2 regions of the Streptomyces sp. NPDC091376 genome follow, and region 1 is predicted to be linked to the other one. Evidence: predicted binding sites of a transcription regulator. Region 1 holds the regulator's gene; the other holds the start of a gene.
What was found. The regulator HspR, encoded in region 1, represses chaperone genes until heat shock. The targets are predictions, from matches to a motif close to TTGAGNNNNNNNNNCTCAA.

Region 1 (7,630 bases):
CACGCTGGGCTGGTCCGAGAGCACCCGCTCCGCACCGGACCGTACCGCGGCCTGGTCGGCGTCGACGGCTGCCAGCAGATCGGTGATGTTCTCGTTGTCCTGGCCCGCGAGCAGCGCCAGCAGCAGATGGGCGGGCGTCAGATCGGGGTGGCCGTCGGACACGGCCCGGGTGCTCGCGGCGTTCAGCGCGTCCCGGCTCCTGTTGGTCAGCTCGGCGTCCACGTGCGGTCTCTCCTCCTCGTCCTCGGCGATGACTTCGCTATGACTCTTCCAAGGTACACAAAGTTGAGTCTATTCCACTCAAGGCATGGACCAGAGTAGTCCGGGACCGGCGCCCCCGGTAGGTTCCTGGGCATGGCCATCGACCCACGACACCCCGACGCGTCCTATCTCAGCTTCTGGCGCGAGTACCACATGTGCACGCTCACGACGCCGCGTCCGGACGGCAGTCCGCACGTCGTCGCGGTCGGCGTCACGTACGACCCGGAGGGCGGCGAGCGGGGCGTCGCCCGCGTGATCACCAACAAGCACAGCCGCAAGGTCGCGAACGTCCTGGCCGCCGGCCCGGAGGGGGCACGGGTCGCGGTCTGCCAGGTGGACAAGGGCCGCTGGGCGACGCTGGAGGGCCGCGCCACGATCCGCACGGAGCCGGACGTCGTGGCGGACGCGGTGGCCCGTTACGCGGCGCGCTACGAGCGCACCCCGGCCCCGAACCCGGACCGCGTGGTCATCGAGATCGCCCTGACACGGGCGATGGGCCGGGCCTAGAGGCCGCGGCCGTCGGCATCGCGGGCACGAGGGCACCGGGGGCACGAAGGCATCGAGGGTCAGCCTCCGGGAAACGGGCAAAGCACAGCGGCGCCATCGTGTTTCAGGTCCACGATGGCGCCGCTGTGTGGGGGAAGCGCCTGAGCGATCTTGAACGACGGGGGAACCGCTCAGGCACTGCGGGGGGTGGCGGTGGTGGTCTCGGGCTCGACCAGCTGGTGGTCCCGCTGGTCGAGATTGACGAAGATCATGCCGTACCTGATGGCACAGCGAACGGGGCGTGGGGCCCCACGTGGCCGACGAAGGCACCGGTAGGCACGGACGTCCTCGTCGTCCTCTCGGGCGACGACGATCGGCTCCCCGAAGAGAGTGACCATCAGCGAGTCGCCACGGTGGGGGATGGCCGTGACGAGATCGATGAAGTGCCACCCGGATCGGTACGCCGTCGCCATCTCCCGTCGGAAGACGCGGTCGTCCGGGGGAGCGCTCATGCGTCGACGTCCGCCGGCCCGCTTTCCCAGGTTGGCTCACCCGGCGACGCGATCACCGACGTGGATGCGGATTCCCAGGTGGGCTCACCCGGGGCCGCGGTCACCGACCCGGGGGTCGACTCCCACGTGGGCTCACCACTGCCCGCGAGACCGCCGAGAGCAGCCGCAACGGCTATAGCGCAAAGTGCACGAACCATCCTGGTCATGGCCGATCTCCACCTCTTTTAATCACTACCTCCTCCCCCGCGCATAAGACGATGGCTCACTCCGAACGCTTCCACCAGCGAGTCCAGGCATCATGTTCCTGTAATTCAGGACCCTGAGGGGGGTGCAAATGCAGGCGAAAGGGAGCGATTCGGGAGACAAGCACAGTCACGACGAGCTGTGCGAGGCCGGGAGAAACCTCTATGCGTCCGCGCTGCGCAGTGGCCGCATAGCCCGCGCCGAGGTGGCCGACACTCCGTGTCTCATCGACCTGGCCATGCTGCGCCCGGATCCCGACGACAGTGAATGGCTGCGTCCGGTTCCACCGTCCGTCGCTCTGCATCAGCTGATACACCCCATAGAGCGGGAGATCCAGGAGCGAAGGCGTCTCACGGTCTCCCTGGCGGACGCCTTTGAGCCATTCATGTCGATCAACGCGCACAGCTCGTCGGCCACACACGCGATCACCGTGCTCGAAGGCCTGAGCCTGATCAACACGACGCTGGACCGGGTCATCGCCGACTGCACGGAGGAGCTCCTGACGGTGCAGCCCGGCAGCGGGCGCAGACCGGCGACCCTCGAGGACGGGCTGCGCCGCGTCGAGATGCTCGTCGACCGGGGCGTGGTCATGCGAACGCTGTACCAGCACACGTCGCGCCACCACCCCGCGACGATGGCGTACGTGGAGCGCGTCGCCCCCTACGGCGCGGAGGTCCGCACCCTCGAGGAGATCATCGACCGGCTCATCATCGTCGACCGCAAGGTCGCCTTCATCCCGGCGCGCAGCGACCGGCGGGTCGCCCTGGAGCTGCGTCACGAGGGCCTGGTGCAGTACCTCGTCGGCGTCTTCGAGCAGTTCTGGCTCCACGGCGTGCCCTGGGACGACCAGGTCGTCGCCTACGCCCCGGAGCTGGACGGCATCAGCGGTGTGCAGCGCTCCATCGCCAAGCTCCTCATCGAGGGCCACGTCGACGAGGCGATCGCCCGTCGTCTCGGTATGAACGTCCGCACCTGCCGCGCCCACATCGCCAAGCTCGCCTCCGCCCTCGGCAGCGGCTCACGCGCCCAACTCGGCTATCTGATCGCCCAGTCCGGCATCCTGGAACACGACCACTGACTACGAACGGCGCCGCGCCCGGGTCCACGAGACCCTCGCCGACCGTGACGCGGACAGGCACGGCGAAAGGCCCCCTCCCGGTCTCCCGGGTGGGGGCCTTTCGCCGTTCGTTCCAGAGCGTTGTCCGGCGGACTCGGTCAGCCGTCCCGCTTGGGCCGCCAGACCACCAGCGCGCTGCCCTGCTGCACGTCCTGGTACGGCACCAGGTCGCGCCGGTACGACGCGTGCACCTGCGCCTCGCGCTGCTGCATCGCGACCGCCGCGCCCTCGACCGCCGCCGAAAGCTCGGCGACCCGGGACTGCAGGGCCGCGACCTGGTTCTCCAGCTCGATGATGCGCTTGATACCGGCCAGGTTGATGCCCTCGTCCTGCGACAGGGCCTGCACCTGGCGGAGCAGGTCGATGTCACGGGCCGAGTAGCGCCGGCCGCGGCCGGCGGTCCGGTCCGGGGAGACCAGGCCGAGGCGGTCGTACTGCCGCAGCGTCTGCGGGTGCAGACCGGACAGCTGGGCCGCCACCGAGATGACGTACACCGGCGTCTCGTCGGTCAGTTCGTAAGCCCTGCCACCGAATCCGGGCTGTCGACGTCGGCCGTCCATCGCATCATGCTCCCTTCGCGGCCTGGAACAGTTCTGCCCGCGGATCGAGGTCCTCAGTCGCCTTCCGGTACGCCTCCAGGGCCTCACGGGCCTCGTCGCCGAGGTCCTTCGGCACCGCGACCTCCACGGTGACCAGCAGATCGCCGCGGGTGCCGTCCTTGCGGACCGCACCCTTTCCGCGGGCCCGCATCGTACGGCCGTTGGGCGTGCCGGCGGGCAGTTTCAGCGTGACCGGGGGCCCGCCGAGCGTCGGGACCTTCACCTCGCCGCCGAGCGCGGCCTCCGTGAAGGTGACCGGCACGGTGACGGTGAGGTTGTCGCCCTTGCGGCCGAACACCGGGTGCTCGCCGACATGGACCACGACGTACAGATCACCGGCAGGGCCACCGCGCTCGCCCGGTGCGCCCTTGCCGCGCAGCCGGATGCGCTGGCCGTCGCTCACCCCCGCGGGGATGCGGACCTGCATGGTCCGGGACGACTTGGCGCGCCCGCTGCCGTGACAGACCTCGCACGGGTTCTCCGCGATGAGGCCGCGGCCCTTGCAGTCCACGCACGGGTCGGTCAGCGAGAAGGAGCCGCTGCCCCCGCGCGAGACCTGGCCGGTGCCGACGCAGGTCGGGCACACCCGCGGCGTGCCGTTCTTGTCGCCGGTGCCCGAACAGGCCTTGCAGGGCTGCTGGCTGGACATCCGCAGCGGGACCGTGGCCCCGTCCACCGCCTCGGTGAAGCTGAGCGTCACCTCGGACTCGATGTCCTGGCCGCGGCGCGGCTGCGTCCGCGGACCGGGCGCGGTGCCGCGGTTGAACAGCCCGCCGAAGACGTCCCCGAGCCCGCCGCCGAAGCCGCCGGCTCCGGCGGCGCCGCCACCCCCGGCCTGGGTGCCTCCGAAGAGGTCACCCAGGTCGAAGTTGAACGTTCCGCCCGCCCCGGGTCCTGACCGGAAACCACCGTTGCCGAAGAGGGCGCGGGCCTCGTCGTACTCCTTGCGCCGCTTGGGGTCGCCGAGCACGTCGTTGGCCTCGGAGATCTCCTTGAAGCGCTCCTCGGCCTTGGCGTCGCCCTTGTTGGCGTCCGGGTGGTTCTCCCGGGCGAGCTTCCGGTACGCCTTCTTGATCTCCGCGTCGGTGGCGTCCTTGGGGACGCCGAGAACCTTGTAGTAGTCCTTCTCGACGAAGTCCTTCGTGCTCATCGACGTCCCTCCTTCCCGTACGTCACTGCGCCGGTCACCGCACCGGTCCCTGCGTCAGCCCTCGTCCGGGCCACCGCTCTCCTCGTCCGTGGCCTGCTCCGCCTGGTCCTTCGGCTGGGCCCCTGGCTGGGGCTCGGCCACCGCGACGCGCGCGGGGCGGATGGTCCGCTCGCCGATCCGGTAGCCCGGCTGCAGGATCGCCACGCAGGTCGTCTCCGTGACGTCCGGCGCGTAGCTGTGCATCAGGGCTTCGTGGATCGTCGGGTCGAAGGGCTCGCCCTCCTTGCCGAACTGCTGCAGACCCATCTTGGCGGCGACCGTCTCCAGCGATTCGGCCACCGACTTGAAGCCGCCCACCAGTTCGCCGTGCTCACGGGCCCGGCCGATGTCGTCGAGGATGGGCAGGAGCTCGGTCAGGAGCTGCGCGACGGCGATCTCCTTGACCGTGATCCGGTCCCGCTCCACGCGACGACGGTAGTTCTGGTACTCGGCCTGCAGCCGCTGGAGGTCCAGCGTGCGCTCGTTGAGCGCGGTGCGGACCTGGTCCAGCTGGGCCGTCAGGCCGGCCTGAACCGCGTTCTGTGCTGCGTCCCCGGCCGGGGCCGCCCCCTCCTCCGCGGAGGGGGAGGCGGCCTGCGCCGCTTCGTCGGGAGTGGCGCCGGAGGGGACGTCGGGCTTCTCCTCGAAACCCGGGGTCTCCTCCGTCATCAGGCAGCGCCGCCCTTCGTGTCGTTCGGCTTCTCGTCGTCGACGATCTCGGCGTCGACGACGTCGTCGTCGGCCTTCGCCTGCGAGGCACCGGCGTCACCGTCGCCGCCCGCGGCCTGCTGGGCCTGGGCGTCGGCGTACATGGCCTGGCCGAGCTTCTGGGAGACGGCCGCGACCTTCTCGGTGGCGGTGCGGATCTCCGCGGTGTCCTCGCCCTTCAGCTTCTCCTTGAGCTCGGTCACCGCCGTCTCGACCTCGGTCTTGACGTCGCCGGGGACCTTGTCCTCGTTGTCCTTGAGGAACTTGTCCGTCTGGTAGACGAGCTGCTCGGCCTGGTTGCGGGTCTCGGCGGCCTCGCGGCGGCGGTGGTCCTCCTCCGCGTACTGCTCGGCCTCCTGACGCATCCGGTCGACCTCGTCCTTGGCGAGCGAGGAGCCGCCGGTGACGGTCATCTTCTGCTCCTTGCCCGTGCCCAGGTCCTTCGCGGTCACGTGCATGATGCCGTTGGCGTCGATGTCGAAGGAGACCTCGATCTGCGGGACGCCGCGCGGGGCCGGCGGAAGGCCCGTCAGCTCGAACATGCCGAGCTTCTTGTTGTACGCCGCGATCTCGCGCTCGCCCTGGTAGACCTGGATCTGCACGGACGGCTGGTTGTCCTCGGCCGTCGTGAAGATCTCCGAGCGCTTCGTCGGGATCGTCGTGTTGCGCTCGATGAGCTTGGTCATGATGCCGCCCTTGGTCTCGATACCGAGGGACAGCGGGGTCACGTCGAGGAGCAGGACGTCCTTGACCTCACCCTTGAGGACACCGGCCTGGAGCGTGGCGCCGATGGCGACGACCTCGTCCGGGTTCACACCCTTGTTGGCCTCCTTGCCGCCGGTCAGCTCCTTGACGAGCTCGGCGACGGCCGGCATACGGGTGGAGCCACCGACGAGAACGACGTGGTCGATCTCGGAGAGCTGGATGCCCGCGTCCTTGATGACGTTGTGGAACGGGGTCTTGCAGCGGTCCAGCAGGTCCGAGGTCAGCTGCTGGAACTGGGCGCGCGTGAGCTTCTCGTCCAGGTGCAGCGGGCCCTCGGCGGACGCCGTGATGTACGGCAGGTTGATCGTCGTCTCGGTCGAGGACGACAGCTCGATCTTCGCCTTCTCCGCGGCCTCGCGCAGACGCTGGAGAGCCATCTTGTCCTTCGACAGGTCCACGCCGTGACCGTTGGCGAACTGCTTCACCAGGTAGTCGACGACGCGCTGGTCCCAGTCGTCACCACCGAGGTGGTTGTCACCGTTGGTGGCCTTCACCTCGACGACGCCGTCGCCGATCTCCAGCAGCGAGACGTCGAAGGTGCCGCCACCGAGGTCGAAGACGAGGATCGTCTGGTCGTCCTTGTCGAGGCCGTACGCCAGAGCGGCGGCCGTCGGCTCGTTGACGATGCGCAGGACGTTCAGTCCCGCGATCTCGCCGGCCTCCTTGGTGGCCTGGCGCTCCGAGTCGTTGAAGTACGCCGGGACGGTGATCACCGCGTCCGTGACCTTCTCGCCGAGGTAGGACTCGGCGTCCCGCTTCAGCTTCTGCAGGATGAAGGCGGACATCTGCTGGGGGTTGAAGGTCTTCCCGTCCAGCTCGATCTTCCAGTCGGTACCCATGTGACGCTTCACGGACCGGATGGTCCGGTCGACGTTCGTGACCGCCTGACGCTTCGCGACCTCTCCGACGAGCACCTCACCGTTCTTGGCGAAGGCGACGACGGACGGCGTGGTCCTGGCGCCCTCGGCGTTGGTGATGACGGTGGGCTCACCGCCCTCCAGAACGCTGACGACGGAGTTAGTCGTGCCCAGGTCGATGCCGACCGCACGTGCCATTTCGATTCCTCCAGTGAACTTGAGCGGAACTCGCTCAAGGATGCACCACCCGTCCCACAGAGTCAACAGACCTGAGTCGAGGCGACTCAACTATGGTGCGCGCACCCCTGCGAGCGCGGCCCGGCGCGGCCTGCGCCCTCGCCCGCTTCCACCGTGCCATCGTTCTGCAAAGCACGCGAAAGGTTCACAGACGCGACGCAGTGGACAGAAAACAGCAGCAATCGATACAGAACCGACAGAACGGTCAGGTGAGAGCCGTGCACTCCGTGCAGCCCAAGCGCCTTCTCGATCTGACCCTCGGCACACTCCTACTGCTGATCGCCGCCCCCCTGCTGGCCGCGGCCGCCTGCTCCACGGCGCTCGGACGCCCGCCCGGCGGCGTCTTCGTACGCGAACTCAAGACCGGACTGCACGGCTATCCGTTCACCGTCCGATCCCTGCGCACCCGGCGCTGGCGGCTGGACCTGCTCTCCAGGCTGCCTCATGTCCTGCGGGGTGAGATGTCCCTCGTCGGCCCCGCCGCCCTGGCGCCCGACGACCCGCGCGCGGCCGTACCCTGGCGGCAGACCGTACGACCGGGACTGACCGGCCCGGCACAGCTGCGCAGGCATTCGTCGCTCCCCTGGGACGAGCCCGAGCTGCTCGACCAGGATTACGTGGAGCACCATTGGATCGGGCTGGATCTGGCCGTCCTG
Region 2 (7,630 bases), on a different contig from region 1:
AGCTGGCGGTCACCGTTCGGCTTCACCAGGTCGATGGCGAGGCCGAGGTTGATGTGCGGCGGCTTGACCAGGGTCGGCTTGCCGTCCTTCTCCGCGAAGGAGTTGTTCATCGACGGCATGGCCTTGATCGCCTGCACCATCGCGTAGCCGATGAGGTGGGTGAAGGAGATCTTCCCGCCCCGGGCGCGCTTCAGGTGGTTGTTGATCACGATCCGGTTGTCGAAGAGCAGCTTCACCGGGACCGCGCGGACGGACGTGGCCGTCGGCAGCTCCAGCGAGGCGTTCATGTTCTTCGCGACGGCGGCGGACGGACCGCGGAGGGGGACCAGCTCGGGGCCCTCGGTGGCCGCCGGAGCGGCTGCCTTGGCGGCGGGCGCGGCGGCAGCGGGCTTCGCCGGGGCAGCCGCGGGCGCGGGCGCCGCAGCGGCGCTCGGGGCCGGCGCGGCGGCCGGAGCGGCTGCCTGCGGCGCGGCGGCGGGCTGAGCCGGAGCGGGCTGGGCCGGGGCGGCCGGAGCCGCGGGCGCCGGAGCCTGTGCGGTGCTCGGCGTCTGAGTGGTGCCCTGGGCAGCGGGCTTCGTGGGCTCCGCCACCCCCGCGGCGGCGGAGCCGGCGGCGGCCGTACCGCCCGGCTTGTAGTCGGCGAAGAAGTCCCACCAGGCGCGGTCGACCGAATTCGGGTCCTGGAGGTACTGCTGGTAGATCTCGTCGACGAGCCACTCATTGGGACCGAAGGCGGCAGCGGGGTTCTTCCCCTGCCCGTCTTGATCGGTCGAAGTGCTCGAGTTACTGGGGGACTGAGACGACACGGCGGCAACCGCCCTCTTCCGCTTCACAAGGTGATGGACAGCGGAAATAAAGGCTACGCCTCCGGGGCCGGGAGATGCAGGCCGGGCGTGGTCATCGTCGCCTAAGTCACACCTGACAGCCGGTTTCGGCGTAGGAAATGGCGGGAAACAAGCGGGGTTCCCCGGCGGACAGGGTACGACGCATCGCGGCTACGGCCCCGTGGACCGCACCCCTGACTGCTTCCCGGACGCCCACTCGGATGACCCGGGCGGCCGGTTCGCTTCCGCTTCGAACCCTACGTCAACCGCGTGAGGCCTGGATTCCCGGAAGAGTGACCTGGATGCGGCAGCCGCGAGCCGATTCGGCCACGCCGATGCGGCCGCCGTGCAACTCGACCGCCCAGCGGGCGATCGCCAGGCCCAGTCCCGTGCCGCCGTCGCTGCCGGGGCCGTGCGGCGCCGGGACGCCGCCCCGGTTGAAGCGCTCGAAGACCTTGTGCCACTCCGACTCGGGGATGCCGGGACCCTCGTCCTGCACCTCCAGGTCCAGCGACTCGGCCTGTGCGCCGCGGCGGGCCCGGACCGTGACCCTGCCGTGCGGCGGGGAGTGCTTCACGGCGTTGTCGATCAGATTGGCCATCACCTGGTGCAGCCGCTCGGCGTCCGCGTGCGCGGTCAGCTCGGGCGGCGACACGTCCAGGTGCAGATGGACGTCCTTGCGGGTGTGACTGCCGGAGCCGGAGGACAGCCTGCGCTGCGCGGCGGCCAGATTGGCCTCCTTCAGCACTCCGGACAGATACGGCCACACCTCGAAGCGCCGTGCCTTGAGCGTGACCACACCGTTGTCGAGCCGGGACAGGTCCAGCAGGGTCTCGACCAGCCGGGACAGCCGCTCGGTCTGCTTCAGCGCCGTTCGCATCGTCTCGGGGTCGGCGGCCGAGACGCCGTCCACGACGTTCTCCAGCACCGCGCGCAACGCCGCGATGGGGGTGCGCAGCTCGTGCGAGACATTGGCGACCAGCTCCTTGCGGTGCTGGTCCACGGCCTCCAGGTCGTCCGCCATGCGGTTGATGGTGGAGGCGAGGTCGCCCAGCTCGTCGCGGCGGCCGGCGCCGCGGACCCGCCGGGTGAAGTCACCGTGGGAGATCGACTTCGCGACCGTGGTCATCTGGTCCAGCGGCGCGGTGAGCCCGTGCGCCACGAACTGGGTGATCAGCAGCGTGGTGATGATGGCGAAGACCGTGATGTAGCGCAGCTCCGCGCCGGTCCTGAAAGCGACCAGGGCGAGCCCGGTCGTGATGAGCACCGCCACCACGACGAGGGCGCCGAGCTTGGTCTTGATCGAGATCTCGACCGACCCGAGCTCGGACCGGAGCCGGCTCAGCCGGTTCATGGCGCCGGAGTCTCCAGGGCGTACCCCACGCCATGGACGGTACGGATGCGCTCGGCGCCGATCTTCCGGCGCAGGGCCTTGATGTGGCTGTCGACCGTGCGGGTGCCGGAGGCGTCCGCCCAGTCCCAGACCTCGGCGAGGAGCTGCTCGCGCGAGAGCACCGCGCGCGGCGTGTTCGCCAGGCAGACCAGCAGGTCGAACTCGGTGGGCGTCAGGTGCACGTCCTCGCTCTTGACGCGGACCCGGCGCTGGGCGTGGTCGATCTCCAGCTCGCCGAGGCGCAGGATGCCGCTGCGGGGCGTCACGGCGGCCAGCGCGGCGCGCTCCACCCGGCGCAGCAGTACGTGCACGCGGGCGGCCAGCTCACGCATGGAGAACGGCTTGGTCATGTAGTCGTCGGCGCCGACGCCGAGCCCGACCAGCATGTCCGTCTCGTCGTCACGGGCGGTGAGCATCAGTACCGGGACCGGCCGCTGGGCCTGCACCCGGCGACACACCTCCAGGCCGTCGAAGCCCGGCAGCATCACGTCGAGGACCATCAGGTCGGGCTGCCACGCCTCGGCGGCGTCGACGGCCGCCGGGCCGTCCGTCGCGGTCTGGACCAGGAACCCCTCGGCGCGCAGCCGGGCGGAGATGGCGTCGACGATGGTGGTGTCGTCCTCGACGACGAGCACCCGGCGCTGGGCACTCGCGGTCGAGTGCGCCGCCGCGCCGTTGTTGCTGGTGTGTGTCTGCTCCATCGCCCCGCCCCTGTCGCGCACTGCGAGCTGCGTGTAGATCGGTGTGTCAGGTAGGCAGCGTAAGGGCACCGACCAGTTCCCGGCTACGCAGGGCGAACCGCGAGATGGACCACGTCAGGTACGCCTCGGGCAACCCGGATCTCTTCGGTCCTTACCCCGCTGAATCCGGCATTCCGCAAGGATTCCTCGATATCGGCGGAGGGCTTCGCCGACCATACGGCGAGCACTCCGCCGGGGGTCAAACGCCGTGCGCAGGCGGCCAGTCCGTCCGGTGAGTAGAGGTTGCCGTTGTCCTCGGTGACGGTCCAGTCGGGGCCGTTGTCGATGTCGAGGCAGAGCGCGTCATACGTGTCCGAAGCGTTATGGACGTGATCGACGAGGTCCGTGTGGAGAATCACGGTCCGCGGGTCGGCGAGCGCCGCGCCGGAGATCCGCCGCAGCGGACCCGACATGTGCCATTCGATGATCGCCTGTTCGCGTTCCACGACGGCGATACGGGACCACGCGGGCTCGGCCGCCGCGCGCGCCAGCGAGAAGCCGACGCCGAGTCCGCCGATGAGTACGGACGGGGCCGGGCGGCCGTCGAGCGCCTCGTACGCGGCGTCCAGGAGCCGTCGTTCGGAGCGGCCGTCCGATGTGTCCATCAGGAAGCAGCCGTTGGCGATGATCTCGTGGATCTCCCCTTCGGGGCCGCTCCGTTCACGCAGGACGACCTCGCCGTACGGTCCTTCGCGGCGGTCGACGGTCCGGTGGCCGGCGGGACGGCTGGAGGGCTCCATGGCCCTCAGGCTAGCGGCGGCCGTCGCGCGGCGGGCTGTGTGGCGCAGGTCATGGACGCGACGGGTGGTGATCGCGTTGCTGGGCAGGGTCGGGAGCCGTCGCAGCGAGAGGGGCCGGCCCGGGATGAAGGCGCTCTGCACGGCGCGGCGCGCCGGGTCGCGCGGGTCCGCGGACGCGTGCGTCCACACGCGGGCCCGCCGGCCCGTCCGGCTCGCGCGGCTCCTCCCGGACCCCGCCGGAACGCCCTTCACGTTCTGCTACGGGCTCGTGCTCGTCGCGACCTCCCTCTTCGCCGCTTACGGCGACCCGGCGACGGTGGCCGCCCTGCTGCGCGGCTCCAGCACGGACGTCGCGCACCTCGCCACGGCACCGCCGCTCGTCCTGGTCGCCAGTGCCCTGTGGATCGCCGGCGGGCTCGCCTCCCCGTACGCCCTCGGGTTCGTGCTCGTCCTCACGGCCCTGGAGCGGCGCATCGGCGGCCGGCGCACGGCCGGCGTCTTCCTGGGCGGACATCTGGTGGCCACGCTCGCCACCGAGATCCCGGTCGGGCTGTGGGTCCTGGCGGGCCGGCTGCCCGAGACGTCCCTGCACCGGCTCGACTACGGCATCAGCTTCGGCCTGCTGGCGAGCGTCGGCGCGCTGGCCGGGCTGTACGCCCCGGTCGCGCGGACGGCGCTGCTGGTGTGCGTCTCGGCGCTCCTGGCGCGGGACCTGCTGGCGTACGAGGACCCGCTCGGCAACTGGGGCCATGTGCTGGCCCTGCTCGCGGGCGTCGCCACCTGGCCGCTGCTCCCCGGGCGTCCACGTCCGCGTCCTCGTCCACGACCGTGCCGTCAGACGTCGGCGGGCGCCGGGTCGTAGTACACGCTGACCAGTGGGGCGACCGTGCGCCACCCCAGCGCTGTGTAGAGCGCCTGTCCGTCCGGCGTGCCGCCCAGGACGCCGGCGGTGGCTCCCCGCTCGACCGCCGCGTTCTGGAGCGTGCGCATCACCAGGCTGCCGAGGCCCTTGCGGCGGTGCCCGGCGGCGGTCTCGATCTGGTCGACGACGGCCGTGGTGCCCCGCGTCGCGATCTGGCCCCGGGCCGCGAAGGCGCCGTCCGCGGTCGTGACCAGGACCCGGGTGACGCCGTCACGCGTCCAGGTGCGCAGCCGGTGGCCTGCCCCTACGTCCGTTTCCTTCCGGGTCAGAGCCGCCGTCATCAGGAAGCCGGGTTCGTCCGGCGTCCAGTCCGGCCCCAGCCACTCCAGGACCCGCTCCTGCTCCTCGAACACCTTGAGCCACCGGCCCGGCATCCGGGCCGTCGCGGCCACCTCGCGGACGCTCCGCTCGCTGTTGTCGGTGAGGACGTGCCGGGTGGTGTGCCGGGGGAGTCCGACGTCGACGGTGACGCCCCACGGCTCGCCGACGGGTTCCGCGGCACCGCGCGAGACGACCCAGCCGTCCACCCAGGCCCGTATCGTCTCGGTAATGGATAAAAATGTCATTGACCTATTACATCTGATGGGTCACGGGAAGTGACAGGGGTGATCGCTCACAGCGAACGGCCACGGGGGAACATCGGCCGCCCCTTCCGCATTGAGTCCATGTAGCTCAACTTGACTGCCGAAGGGGAGATCATGGCTTCGACGTCCACACCGCTCACTCTGCCTGTGCTGCCGCTCGACGACGAGGTCGTGCTGCCTGGGATGGTGGTACCGCTCGACCTGTCCGACGCCGACGTACGGGCCGCGGTGGAGGCCGCCCAGGCAGCCGCGCGTTCGGCATCGGGCAAGCCACGGGTGCTGCTCGTCCCGCGCATCGACGGTACGTACGCCTCGACCGGTGTCCTCGGCACCGTCGAGCAGGTCGGCCGGCTCTCCGACGGAGACCCCGGCGCCCTGATCCGCGGCCGCAGCCGGGTGCGCATCGGCGCGGGTACGACCGGTCCCGGCGCGGCCCTCTGGGTCGAGGGCACCGTTGTCGACGAGGCGCTGCCCGAAACACTGCCCGGCTCCGTCACCGAACTGGTCAAGGAGTACAAGGCACTCGCCACCAGCTGGCTGAAGAAGCGCGGCGCCTGGCAGGTCGTCGACCGCGTCCAGCAGATCGACGACGTCTCGGCCCTCGCCGACAACTCCGGCTACTCACCCTTCCTGACCACCGCCCAGAAGGTGGAACTGCTCGAGACCAGCGACCCGGTGGCCCGGCTCAAGCTCGCCACCGAGCAGCTGCGTGAGCACCTCGCCGAGCAGGACGTGGCCGAGTCCATCGCCAAGGACGTCCAGGAGGGCGTCGACAAGCAGCAGCGCGAATTCCTGCTGCGCCGCCAGCTCGAGGCCGTGCGCAAGGAACTGCGCGAGCTGAATGGCGAGGACGGCGAGGACGAGTCCGACGACTACCGTGCCCGGGTCGAGGCCGCCGACCTCCCGGAGAACGTCCGCGAGGCCGCGCTCAAGGAGGTCGAGAAGCTGGAGCGGTCCAGTGACCAGAGCCCCGAGGGCTCCTGGATCCGCACCTGGCTCGACACCGTCCTCGAACTGCCGTGGAACGAGCGCACGCAGGACGCGTACGACATCCGGGGCGCCAAGGCGGTCCTGGACGCCGAGCACGCGGGCCTGGACGACGTGAAGGAACGGATCACGGAATACCTGGCGGTGCGCAAGCGGCGTACCGACCGGGGGCTGGGCGTGGTCGGCGGGCGGCGCGGGGGCGCGGTTCTCGCGCTCGTCGGCCCGCCCGGCGTGGGCAAGACCTCGCTCGGCGAGTCCGTCGCGCACGCGATGGGACGGAAGTTCGTCCGGGTCGCCCTCGGCGGCGTCCGGGACGAGGCGGAGATCCGCGGGCACCGGCGTACGTACGTCGGCGCGCTGCCGGGCCGTATCGTCCGCGCCGTCAAGGAGGCCGGGTCCATGAACCCGGTGGTCCTGCTCGACGAGATCGACAAGGTCGGCTCCGACTTCCGCGGGGACCCGGCAGCGGCACTGCTCGAAGTCCTGGACCCGGCGCAGAACCACACGTTCCGCGACCACTACCTGGAGGTCGAGCTGGACCTGTCCGACGTGGTCTTCCTGGCCACGGCGAACGTCCTGGAGGCCATCCCGGAGGCCCTGCTCGACCGGATGGAGCTGGTCAGGCTCGACGGCTACACGGAGGACGAGAAGGTCGTCATCGGCCGGGACCACCTGCTCCCGCGCCAGCTGGAGCGGGCCGGCCTGGAGCCGGGCGAGGTCGTCCTGGACGACTCCGCACTGCGCAAGCTGGCCGCCGAGTACACCCGCGAGGCGGGCGTACGCAACCTGGAGCGGGCGATCGCCCGGCTGCTGCGGAAGGTCGCGGCCCAGCACGAACTGGGCGACCGGGAGCTGCCGTTCACCGTCACCGACGGGGAGCTGCGTGGTCTCATCGGGCGACCGCACCACGTCCCCGAGGCCGCCCAGGACCCGGCCGAGCGGCGCACCGCGGTGCCCGGCGTGGCCACGGGCCTCGCGGTCACCGGCGCCGGCGGCGACGTGCTCTACGTCGAGGCGTCCCTGGCCGACCCGGAGACCGGCGCGGCCGGACTGACCCTCACCGGTCAGCTCGGCGACGTCATGAAGGAGTCCGCACAGATCGCGCTGAGCTTCCTCCGCTCGCACGGCGCGGAACTGGAGCTGCCCGTCGCCGATCTGAAGGACCGCGGCGTGCACATCCACTTCCCGGCGGGCGCGGTCCCCAAGGACGGCCCGAGCGCGGGCATCACGATGACCACCGCGCTGGCGTCGCTGCTCTCCGGGCGGCCGGTCCGTACGGACGTGGCGATGACCGGTGAGGTGTCCCTGACGGGGCGGGTGCTGCCCATCGGCGGTCTGAAGCAGAAGCTCCTGGCCGCGCACCGGGCGGGGACGACGACCGTCGTCATCCCCAAGCGCAACGAGGCCGACCTGGACGACGTCCCGGCGGAGGTCCTGGAC

Region 2: lon (endopeptidase La) is a predicted target of HspR. The motif match lies at 5,277-5,295, and genes of this name have one in related genera.

The regions. Positions count from the first base shown of each region.
Region 1 covers NZ_JBIVUF010000002.1:228,817-236,446, forward strand. Annotated here, with positions in the region: gene clpB (ATP-dependent chaperone ClpB) at 1-222, opposite strand, end outside; gene ACIQMR_RS05270 (pyridoxamine 5'-phosphate oxidase family protein) at 355-768, shown strand; gene ACIQMR_RS05275 ((2Fe-2S)-binding protein) at 939-1,259, opposite strand; gene ACIQMR_RS05280 (helix-turn-helix transcriptional regulator) at 1,594-2,580, shown strand; gene ACIQMR_RS05285 (heat shock protein transcriptional repressor HspR) at 2,718-3,179, opposite strand; gene dnaJ (molecular chaperone DnaJ) at 3,184-4,368, opposite strand; gene grpE (nucleotide exchange factor GrpE) at 4,423-5,076, opposite strand; gene dnaK (molecular chaperone DnaK) at 5,076-6,935, opposite strand; gene ACIQMR_RS05305 (sugar transferase) at 7,193-7,630, shown strand, end outside.
Region 2 covers NZ_JBIVUF010000024.1:28,416-36,045, forward strand. Annotated here, with positions in the region: gene ACIQMR_RS33790 (multifunctional oxoglutarate decarboxylase/oxoglutarate dehydrogenase thiamine pyrophosphate-binding subunit/dihydrolipoyllysine-residue succinyltransferase subunit) at 1-806, opposite strand, end outside; gene ACIQMR_RS33795 (ATP-binding protein) at 1,087-2,178, opposite strand; gene ACIQMR_RS33800 (response regulator transcription factor) at 2,175-2,918, opposite strand; gene ACIQMR_RS33805 (spermidine synthase) at 3,002-3,697, opposite strand; gene ACIQMR_RS33810 (rhomboid-like protein) at 3,696-4,559, shown strand; gene ACIQMR_RS33815 (GNAT family N-acetyltransferase) at 4,532-5,185, opposite strand; gene lon (endopeptidase La) at 5,318-7,630, shown strand, end outside.